DNA from 3 places in the Nitrosomonas domestica genome. Region 2 is predicted to be linked to each of the others. Evidence: predicted binding sites of a transcription regulator. Region 2 holds the regulator's gene; each other region holds the start of a gene.

Region 1 (3,286 bases), 1.5 Mb from region 2:
AAAACCGCCGTCTTTGTTGCTGTCTGAGTAGCCGAGCATTACTTCCTGTACATTACCGCGCGAATTCAGCAGTTTGCGGTAATAAGGCAATGAGAATAACTGATCTATGATTTTGTTGCAGTTGCGCAAGTCCGAGATGGTTTCGAACAATGGAATGATATTAAGGTGTAATTGTGGAGTTTCGCCGCTTTGTAATAGGCCGACCTGCTGCAGCAAATAAGCAACTTCCAGGACATTGATAATGTTGGTTGTCATGGAAATAATGTAATTCGGCAGTGCAGCGCGTCCAAATCGCCGGTGAATGTCGGCTGCGCAGTGCAGAATGGATAATTCCGATTGCGCCAGTTCGGAAAAGCCGTCGTATGACGGCAGTGTCGGGCGGGGTTGGCTGATTTCATGCAACAGCCACTCGATGCGCCGGGTTTCATCCAGTTGCGCGTAACCGCTTGTGCCGGTGTGATGTTCGTATAATTCGCTGACCACTTGCTCGTGGATCTTGCTGTGCTGCCGCATATCCAGCGGGGTCAAATGAAATCCGAACACGTCAGCGGCGCGCCGCAAATTGCGTAGCGCTCCCCGGGCGATCCAGGCGGATTTGTGCTGTTTCAGCGATGCGATGATGATATCGAGATCGTGCAGAAATTCTGCACAATCGGGATACGGTTCCCGCTTTTCAGCGGTACTCAGTTGCAATACTTGGTGTCCGAATTGTTGCGCGGTTGCAACCAGGCGTGCAGCGATACTGAGAAAGATCCGGCGATAGGGCTCATCAGACCGGTTGGGAATATCAGGCGCGCTGGCCACCAATTGCTTGACGTCATCGCTGACGCTTACCAATTGTTCGGTTAAGCTCATTGAGCGGCCGATTTTTTGCGTCGTATCTATGTAATAAGCCAACGCAACCGATGATTGGCGCTCAACAGCCCGTACCATCACATCGTGCGTGACAAATGGATTGCCGTCGCGATCGCCGCCAATCCAACTGCCGATCCGAAGGAAAGAGGTAACCGCAGGAATATCTTTCTGATTCAGGCGGCGTTCAAGAAAATCCTCGATTTTTGCATAAATATAAGGAATTTCGGATAAGAACGTATAACTGTAAAAAGCCAAGCCGTTCTCGATTTCATCGTTAACCGACAGCCGGCTTGGCCGTAGCATGCGTGTTTGCCACAGAATCTCGATGGTCGCACGTAAGTTTTCTTCATTATGACGTAATTCGTTGGGTGTCAGCTCCGTTCGCGCCCGTTCTCTTAACAGCCGCTCAATGGTCAGCTGGCAATCCAATATACTCCGGCGCTGCACTTCTGTCGGATGCGCTGTTAGAACCGGTGAAACAACCGCTTTCTTAAAGAAATCAAAAAGGATAGACGGCGCATTGTTGTTGCTGGACAACACGCGTTCAAGCGCCAGTGTCAAACTGCCTTCCTGAAGCGGCGATCCGGCGCGCAGGTGCGCGCGCCGGCGCCGGTTATGATGAACATCTTCAGCGATATTCGAAAGCAGCGAAAAATAACTGAATGCGCGCACAACCGGCAATGAGTCGTCATCGCTTAAACGCTTCAGCAGCGTATCCAATTCTTGGCGCGCAACGGGATCCTGATCACGGTGAAAACGGATCGCGGTTTGACGGATATTCTCGACTAACTCAAAAGCATTATCCCCATCTTGTTCGCGCAATGTGTCACCCAGCATGCGCCCAAGAAAACGGATATCTTCGCGCAAGGGTAGATCTTTGTCGTCTGATACGTTATCACTCACACTATTTTTTCCTGAATCAGCAGCTTCCATTTCATGACACTTCCACGGTTAAAAATGAACCCGGCGTATACTTGCTGCAAGCCAAGTGAGCACCAGCCATGCTAAAATTATCTCCATTAGGAATTTCTTGAATTTTTTTCATCTTATATCGTAATGCCCAATTTACTATCAATACCCCGGAAAATTGTCATTGCTTCCCGGGAAAGTCTGCTTGCAATGTGGCAAGCCAAACATATCCAGAAGCGTTTAGGCGAATTATACCCGCAAACTGAAATCAGCATACTTGGTATGACAACGCGCGGGGATCAGATACTTGATCAATCGTTATCAAAGATTGGCGGAAAAGGCTTGTTTATCAAGGAGCTTGAGCAAGCTTTGGAAGATGGCCGCGCAGATATCGCGGTGCATTCCATGAAAGACATGCCCATGAATGTGCCTGAAGGTTTTCAGCTGGCCGCGATTACAGAACGGGAAGATCCGCGCGATGCGTTTGTTTCGAATCGTTACGCTTCTTTGGATGCATTGCCGCACGGCAGTGTTGTCGGAACTTCGAGCCTGCGGCGTGAAAGCCAATTGCGTGCGCGTTTTCCTCATCTTCAAGTGCAACCATTACGCGGCAACGTGCAAACCCGGTTACGCAAGCTGGATGAAGCGCAATACTCGGCAATTATATTGGCAGCGGCTGGTTTGAAACGCCTTGAACTCTCTGATCGCATTACCGCGTTGCTGCACCCTGAGCAAAGTTTGCCGGCAGTCGGACAAGGCGCGCTGGGGATCGAGTGCCGGGCGGATCGCACCGATTTGGTTGAGCTGTTGCAACCGCTTCATCACCAGGAAACAGCCTATTGCGTCGAGGCCGAGCGTTCCATGAGCCGTGTGCTGGGAGGCAGTTGCCAGGTGCCCTTGGGTGCTTTTGCCGAAATTATCGAGGGCTCGCTTCAATTGCGCGGCTTTGTTGCGCAACCGGACGGTCAGCGCATGGTTACTGGTGCTTTGGCGGGAGAGCCGGAAACGGGCATTACAATGGGGCAGCAGTTGGCTCAGAAATTGATTGCGGATGGCGCCGATGAGATTCTAGCCGCTTTAGTGCCGGCAGATGGATGGTAATGACATTTTCGGATAATAAACAACTCGCCGGACTGAATATACTGGTGACCCGGCCATTGCATCAGTCGACCGCTCTCGCGGCAAGTATTCGTTCATTAGGCGGCAATCCAATCGTGCTTCCGACATTGGAAATAGCGGATGTCGCTGATTTGTCTCCGTTATACGAAATAATCGACCGGCTGAATGAATTCGATTGGGCGATATTCGTCAGTCCCAATGCGGTTAACAAAGCGATGCCGTTAATAACCGCACGATCTATCTTGCCTTCTCACTTGAGAATAGCCGCAGTCGGCAAAGGTACTGCAGATAGCTTGATGCAATACGGTATCGGCGACGTTTTGATCCCCAAAGATAAGTTTGATAGCGAAGCTCTGCTCGAATGCAAAGAGTTTGATGAGATGGCGGGTAAGCGTGTTGTTAT
Region 2 (3,286 bases):
GATGTTTCTTTTTCGCTTGGGAGCGGGGAAGTGATCGGATTGCTGGGGCCTAACGGCGCCGGTAAAACGACTTGCTTTTATATGATCGTTGGATTGATCCCGCTGGATAGCGGCGGTGTTTTCATGGACGGAGAAGACTTAAGCCAGTTGCCGATCCATCGAAGAGCTAAATTAGGGTTGAGTTACCTGCCGCAAGAGGCATCGATTTTCCGGCGGCTGACGGTTGAAGAAAATATTCTGGCGGTGTTAGAGCTGCAGAATCTGGATGAAGAGACGAAACAGCGGTATTTAGACGATTTATTACACGATTTGCACATCAGTCATTTGCGCGATAATCCAGCTATCAGCTTGTCCGGAGGTGAGCGCCGCCGTGTGGAAATAGCCCGCGCTTTGGCGTCGCAACCACGTTTCATTTTATTGGACGAGCCTTTTGCCGGTGTTGATCCAATTGCTGTGTTGGATATTCAGAAAGTCATTGCTTTTCTGAAGGAGCGGAATATCGGTGTTTTGATTACCGATCATAATGTTCGTGAAACATTAGGGATTTGCGATCGTGCATACATCATCAGCGACGGACATGTGCTGGCTCAAGGCAGATCGGAAGAAATTATTGATAATGAGAAAGTTAGAGAAGTTTATTTGGGTGAACATTTCCGGATGTAGTTTCGGGAGACGGCTTGAATCGTTATTTTCAGTAATCGTTGTTTTTTCAGTGTCATGAAGCCAGCACTCCAACTTAAATTATCGCAACAATTGAGGTTGACGCCTCAGTTGCAACAATCTATCCGGTTGCTTCAATTATCGACGCTCGAGCTTAATCAGGAGATCGAGCGGATTGTGCAGGAAAATCCATTACTGGAAGTGTATGAAGAGTGGGATGTATCGACGGCTGAGAACGCCATCGAATCCACCGAAGCTTCCAATGCTGAAGACTTTAATCAGGTCTCCGCGGAAGATACTGTGTCTTTAAACGATGATGCTGCGGAAGATAATTTTGATTCCAATCCGGAATGGCCGCAAGAGAATGCTTCAGCTTCGAGTGGTTTCGAGGATGGTGATCGTGATTCATCACAGTTACTGGCGGAACCATCAAGTTTGCGGGAACATTTATATTTTCAAACCGCTTTAAGTCATATTTCAGAATCCCGGAAAAATCTAGTACGCTTGTTAATCGATAGCCTGGATGAAGATGGTTATCTGTTGCAGGATCTAAGCGAATTGCAGGAAATGCTGCCCGAAGAATTGGGGATTGCGCAAAATGACTTGGAAGAGGCGCTCGACTGCTTGCAACATTTTGATCCGGCCGGCGTAGGCGCGAGGAATTTGAAAGAGTGTCTGGTATTGCAGTTAAAAGCGCTGCCCGGCGAAGTCTGTTACCGGGAACAAGCCATTCGAGTTGTGCGGGAATATCTGGAAATTCTGGCATCCCATGATTTCATGCAAATCAAGAAATTATTGGGGTGTGAAGATCAAAGCTTGCGTGCCATTCAGAAGCTGATCACGAACTTGAATCCAAAACCGGGTGCGCAGTTTAATTTACATAGTGAACGCTATATCGTTCCGGATATCACGGTTGCCAAGAAAGACGGAACCTGGGTGGCGAGCCTGAATCAGGCTGCAATTCCGCGTCTCAATATCAATCATCTCTATGCTAATATATTAAAGCAGGAGCATCATTCCGAACGTGGTTTGATAAACCAATTGAATGAAGCTAAGTGGTTGATTAAGAACATTCAGCAACGCTCAAGTACCATTCACAAAGTAGCCAGTGTCATTGTGGAGCGTCAACAGCAATTTTTTGAGCATGGAGATGTTGCCATGCGGCCGCTGGTGTTACGGGAAATCGCGGAGGTGTTGAATCTTCACGAATCGACGGTATCCCGGGTCACCACGCAAAAATTTATGTATACTCCGCGTGGCATTTTTGAACTGAAATATTTTTTTGGTAGTCATGTTGCCACCGATTCCGGCGGCGCTTGTTCTGCGACGGCTATCCGTGCATTAATCAAGCAGCTGGTACAGGAAGAAAATCCAAGGAAACCGCTCAGCGATAATAAAATCTCAAACATACTGGAACAACAAGGAATCGTTGTCGCCCGTCGCACTATTGCAAAATACCGGGAATCGTTACAGATTCCTGCAGCCAATCTTCGTAAATCCATTTAACAGAATAAGGGAATAATAATGAACTTAAAACTTACCGGTAACCATGTAGAAATTACTGATGCAATGCGCGATTATGTCACTTCAAAAATCGGGAAGATTACACGGCATTTTGATCATGTTATTGATGTCAGCGTCATCCTGTCGGTGGAGAAACTCAAGCAAAAGGCCGAGGCCAATGTTCATATACGCGGCAAAGATATTTTCGTCGAGACCGACAGTGAAGACATGTATGCATCTATTGACAGCTTGGTTGATAAGCTCGATCGGCAGATACTCAAGCACAAGGAAAAAAACCTGGAGCGGCGCAATCACGGCGCGTTAAAAGATCAAGAGCTGGAATGATTAAAAATATAAAGCAGTTCGGCTTTCATATGAATACCCGATAGCTGTTACATTTTTATTCACACGCGCCGTGTTCAAGAAACTGCAAATTTAATCTCCGTTTATAAATTCAATTTTCCATGAATCAGATTTCGCAATTGTTACCACTCTCCAATGTCATTGTCGATCTCGATGTGACCAGCAAGAAACGTGTTTTCGAGCAAGCCGGGTTGTTATTTGAGAATACCAATCATATTGCGCGGAGCCAGGTTTTTGATAGCTTGTTTGCACGCGAGAAATTGGGTTCGACAGGGTTGGGGCAGGGAGTCGCGATTCCGCATGGCCGGATTAAAGGTTTGCGCGAGGCGGTCGCTGCGCTGGTGACAATGAAGGAGGGCATTCCATTCGATGCGCCGGATGGACAACCGGTGAATATTGCCTGCATTTTATTAGTTCCGGAAAAAGCCACTGACAAGCATTTGCAAATTCTAAGCGAACTGGCGCAGATGTTCAGCGATAGACAGTTTCGTGAACACATCCTGCAGTGCAAGGATGCGGCCACGATTCACAAGCTGATAGTTGATTGGGAGTCTTCCAGTGTCCCGAATTAGCATTGCACAACTTTTTGAAGATAAAAAAGAAAAACTCAAGCTGAGTTGGATTGCCGGTCAAAGCGGTAGCTCGATTGAGCTGAGTGAAGACGAAATTTCCCATTCGGGCCAAGGCATGATCGGGCATTTGAATTTTATCCATCCGGATCGCATACAGGTCATCAGCAGCGATGAGATTCACTATCTGA
Region 3 (3,286 bases), 670 kb from region 2:
GATGGCTCGCTGATGCCTTATATCGAGATTCCAGCCGGCTACCGGAATCCGCTGATTACACGGATCAAGATCATGTGCGATCTGGATATATCGGAGAAGCGCAAACCGCAGGACGGCAAAATCAAGTTCAAGAAGTTCGCGCCGCTGGATATCGAGTTGCGGGTGGCGACGATTCCATCGGCGGGCGGCATGGAGGACGTGGTGATGCGGATTCTGGCCGCGGGCGAGCCGATTCCATTGGAAAACATGGGGTTTACAGAGCATAACCTGAAGGAGCTGAAAAGTATCATCAGCAAACCTTACGGGTTATTTTTTGTGTGCGGCCCGACCGGCTCCGGTAAAACGACGACGCTGCATTCCGTTTTAAAATATCTGAATCAGAACGATACCAAGATCTGGACGGCGGAAGATCCGGTGGAGATCACCCAGAAAGGTTTGCGGCAGGTGCAGATCAACGTCAAAGCGGGACTCACTTTTCCGGTCATCATGCGTTCCTTTCTGCGGGCGGATCCGGATATCATCATGGTCGGCGAGATGCGCGACAAGGAAACCACCAGCATCGGCATTGAAGCATCATTGACCGGCCACTTGGTTTTGGCGACCTTGCATACCAACAGCGCGCCGGAATCGGTGATCCGTTTGCTGGATATGGGCATGGATCCGTTTAACTTTGCCGATGCATTGCTCGGTGTGTTGGCGCAACGGTTAGCGAAACGGTTATGTAAACATTGTAAGGAAGCCTATGTCGCCAGCGAACAGGAAGTCGATACCTTGTTAGACGAATATTGCGTGGAATTGAGAAATATTGATCGTTTCAAAGCCGATCCCGAGACCGCGCTGCGTGAAATTCGCGCGCAATGGATCCAGCAATACGGTGACGATCAGGGCCGAATTACGCTTTACAAAGCTGTCGGATGCAACGAATGCGTTGGTACCGGTTATGCCGGACGGGTCGGGTTGCACGAGCTGATGACCGCGACCGATGCGCTCAAAAAGAATGTACAGGAGCGCGTGCGTGTGGCGGAAATGCTGGTAACAGCGTTGGGTGATGGGATGCGAACGCTAAAACAAGATGGGATTGAGAAGGTGTTACAAGGGGTTACTGATATGCATCAGGTGCGGGTGGTGTGTATTAAATAAAAAAACCGCCCACGATAGGCGGTTTTTTGTTTAGAACCTAATTATGCTTTAGCATATTGCACCTGCAGCACGAGTACGGCAGGTACTTGCTGCATTTACTGTCCATGTAACTTTTCCTTGTGCGTCGACGGCGGGCGTTAGGATATAAGTTTCACTATTCAAGCCTTGAACCGCTGTGGCAGTAGCTGTAATTTGACCGGCGGCCGTAACAACGACACCATTTAAGAAAGTGCTGGCTACAGGAGCTGCCGGTATCAATCCAAAAGCACCAAAAGCAACGCTTTGTATTGCAGGGCCGCCTGCATTAAAGCAGTTACCTTCTTGTACACATACTTCAATACCGGCTTTAATGCCTGCTGTTGCATTAATTACTTCTGTATATTTTGCCTTTAATGCGTAATTCTGATAAGCAGGCACCGCGACCGCTGCCAAAATACCAATAATGGCCACAACAATCATTAACTCGATCAGGGTAAAACCTTTTTGTACGTTTTGCATTTGCAGTTCTCCTTTTTGGTTGTGAGTAGGACACACCCGATGTGTGTGTATTGAATCGATAGCAGAATTCGTGCCAGAATTTCGAAAAAATAATTTCTATTTAATATTCAATGGTTATCAGTTTTATTTCAAGTAATTTATGATTAATTCAGATATGAAGATCAGCTTAAATTCATCGCTGAGTGAAAAGTATATTTAATACAATGCATTAGTTTCCAAAAACTTCTTTCCATAGCGCCAGTACCGCTTTGCGATCCTCTTTCAAAGGGCTGTCTTCAACCCGGGTGAATTTTTGTGCTTGGCTATCCACCGGCGCACTGCCGGCCATATCCGCTTCGCCATTCAAACGCTGCCGGTGCTGGATGCGCCGGAATTCGCGATAGGCCGATCGCGTTTTTTCCGCAGTGATTTTTTCTATGAGTCCCAGCTCTCCCGCAAGTTTTAAAAGCGCGATATTCCCGATGTTGCCGGTGAGTTCCGGATACTGATTCGAGTAGCCGAGCACCAGATATTGCACGATAAACTCGACGTCTATGATACCGCCGCGATCATGCTTGATGTCAAACAACGCGGTCGGATTGGGATGCGCTTCCAGCATCTTTTCACGCATTTTCAATATTTCCTGCTTAAGTCCGGTCAGGTTGCGTTGCTTGCACAAAATTTCTTTTCGCGTCTGCTCAAAAACATCACCGACGTGCGGATCGCCGACAACGAATCGAGCACGGGTCAGCGCTTGATGCTCCCATACCCAGGCTTGTTGATGCTGATATTGCGCGAATGCTTCCATCGAGCTGACCAGCAAGCCGGAAGCGCCGTTCGGGCGCAGACGCAGATCGGTTTCATACAGGAGCCCGGCGGATGTGTGGCGGGTCAGCCAGGCGTTGATGCTTTGTCCGAGCTTGGTATAGATTTCCGCTGCGTCGGGATGGTCATCGTCGTATAGAAATACCATGTCGAGATCGGATGCGTAGCCGAGTTCCTTGCCTCCCAGTTTGCCGTAACCGATCACTGCAAAAGCTGGGTTTTCACGGTGGCGTTTCTTCAAACCGGACCAGGCAAGATTCAGCACATTGTCCAGTACCAGATCGGCCAATGCGGTCAGATGATCACTCAACGTTTCCAATTGCAAGGAACCTTCGAGATCGGTAACCAGCAGGCGGAATACTTGCGCATGCTGGAAGTGCCGCAAAACGTCCATTTGCCATTCGATCACGTCATTTTTCGGATTGTTGACATGATTCAATTGGTAGATCAATTCGTTATTGAGTACTTTCCAATCCGGAACCGGATGCGGTTCAGCTTGGCGCAACAATTCATCCAGCAGGATCGGGTGGCGCCCCAGATAATCGCTTGCCCATTGACTGATGGAGGCGATTCCCGCGACGCGCTGCAAGGTATGTGGATGCTCCAGCAGCAACGCCAAGTAAGAAGATTGGGTGCTGATTTTTTCGAGTAATTGCAGCATGCGTTCCAGCGTGATGTCGACCGGCGGATGTTCCGAAGCGGTTTCAATGAGCATGGGTATCAACGTAATGATTTGTTGCTGGCTCGATTCGGCGAGATGCTGATAGGCATTATCTTGATAAAACGAGCGGATCCGTTCCGAGATTTTTTCGGGTTCGGTAAAACCCATGGTACTCAATTGCGT

Evidence for each region. The regulator sigma-54, encoded in region 2, starts transcription at its own class of promoters, with help from an activator protein. The targets are predictions, from matches to a motif close to TGGCACNNTTCCTGCT.
Region 1: a site for sigma-54 is predicted at 1,847-1,862, ahead of ppc (phosphoenolpyruvate carboxylase). Genes of this name have one in related genera too.
Region 3: a site for sigma-54 is predicted at 1,699-1,714, ahead of RBH92_RS11310 (pilin). Genes of this name have one in related genera too.

What each region holds. Positions count from the first base shown of each region.
Region 1 is NZ_CP133083.1:224,225-227,510, forward strand. It holds gene ppc (phosphoenolpyruvate carboxylase) at 1-1,788, opposite strand, end outside; gene hemC (hydroxymethylbilane synthase) at 1,912-2,865, shown strand; gene RBH92_RS01170 (uroporphyrinogen-III synthase) at 2,865-3,286, shown strand, end outside.
Region 2 is NZ_CP133083.1:1,735,276-1,738,561, reverse strand. It holds gene lptB (LPS export ABC transporter ATP-binding protein) at 1-663, shown strand, start outside; gene RBH92_RS08135 (RNA polymerase factor sigma-54) at 718-2,166, shown strand; gene hpf (ribosome hibernation-promoting factor, HPF/YfiA family) at 2,185-2,508, shown strand; gene RBH92_RS08125 (PTS sugar transporter subunit IIA) at 2,628-3,098, shown strand; gene hprK (HPr(Ser) kinase/phosphatase) at 3,085-3,286, shown strand, end outside.
Region 3 is NZ_CP133083.1:2,402,250-2,405,535, reverse strand. It holds gene RBH92_RS11315 (GspE/PulE family protein) at 1-1,140, shown strand, start outside; gene RBH92_RS11310 (pilin) at 1,189-1,638, opposite strand; gene glnE (bifunctional [glutamate--ammonia ligase]-adenylyl-L-tyrosine phosphorylase/[glutamate--ammonia-ligase] adenylyltransferase) at 1,847-3,286, opposite strand, start outside.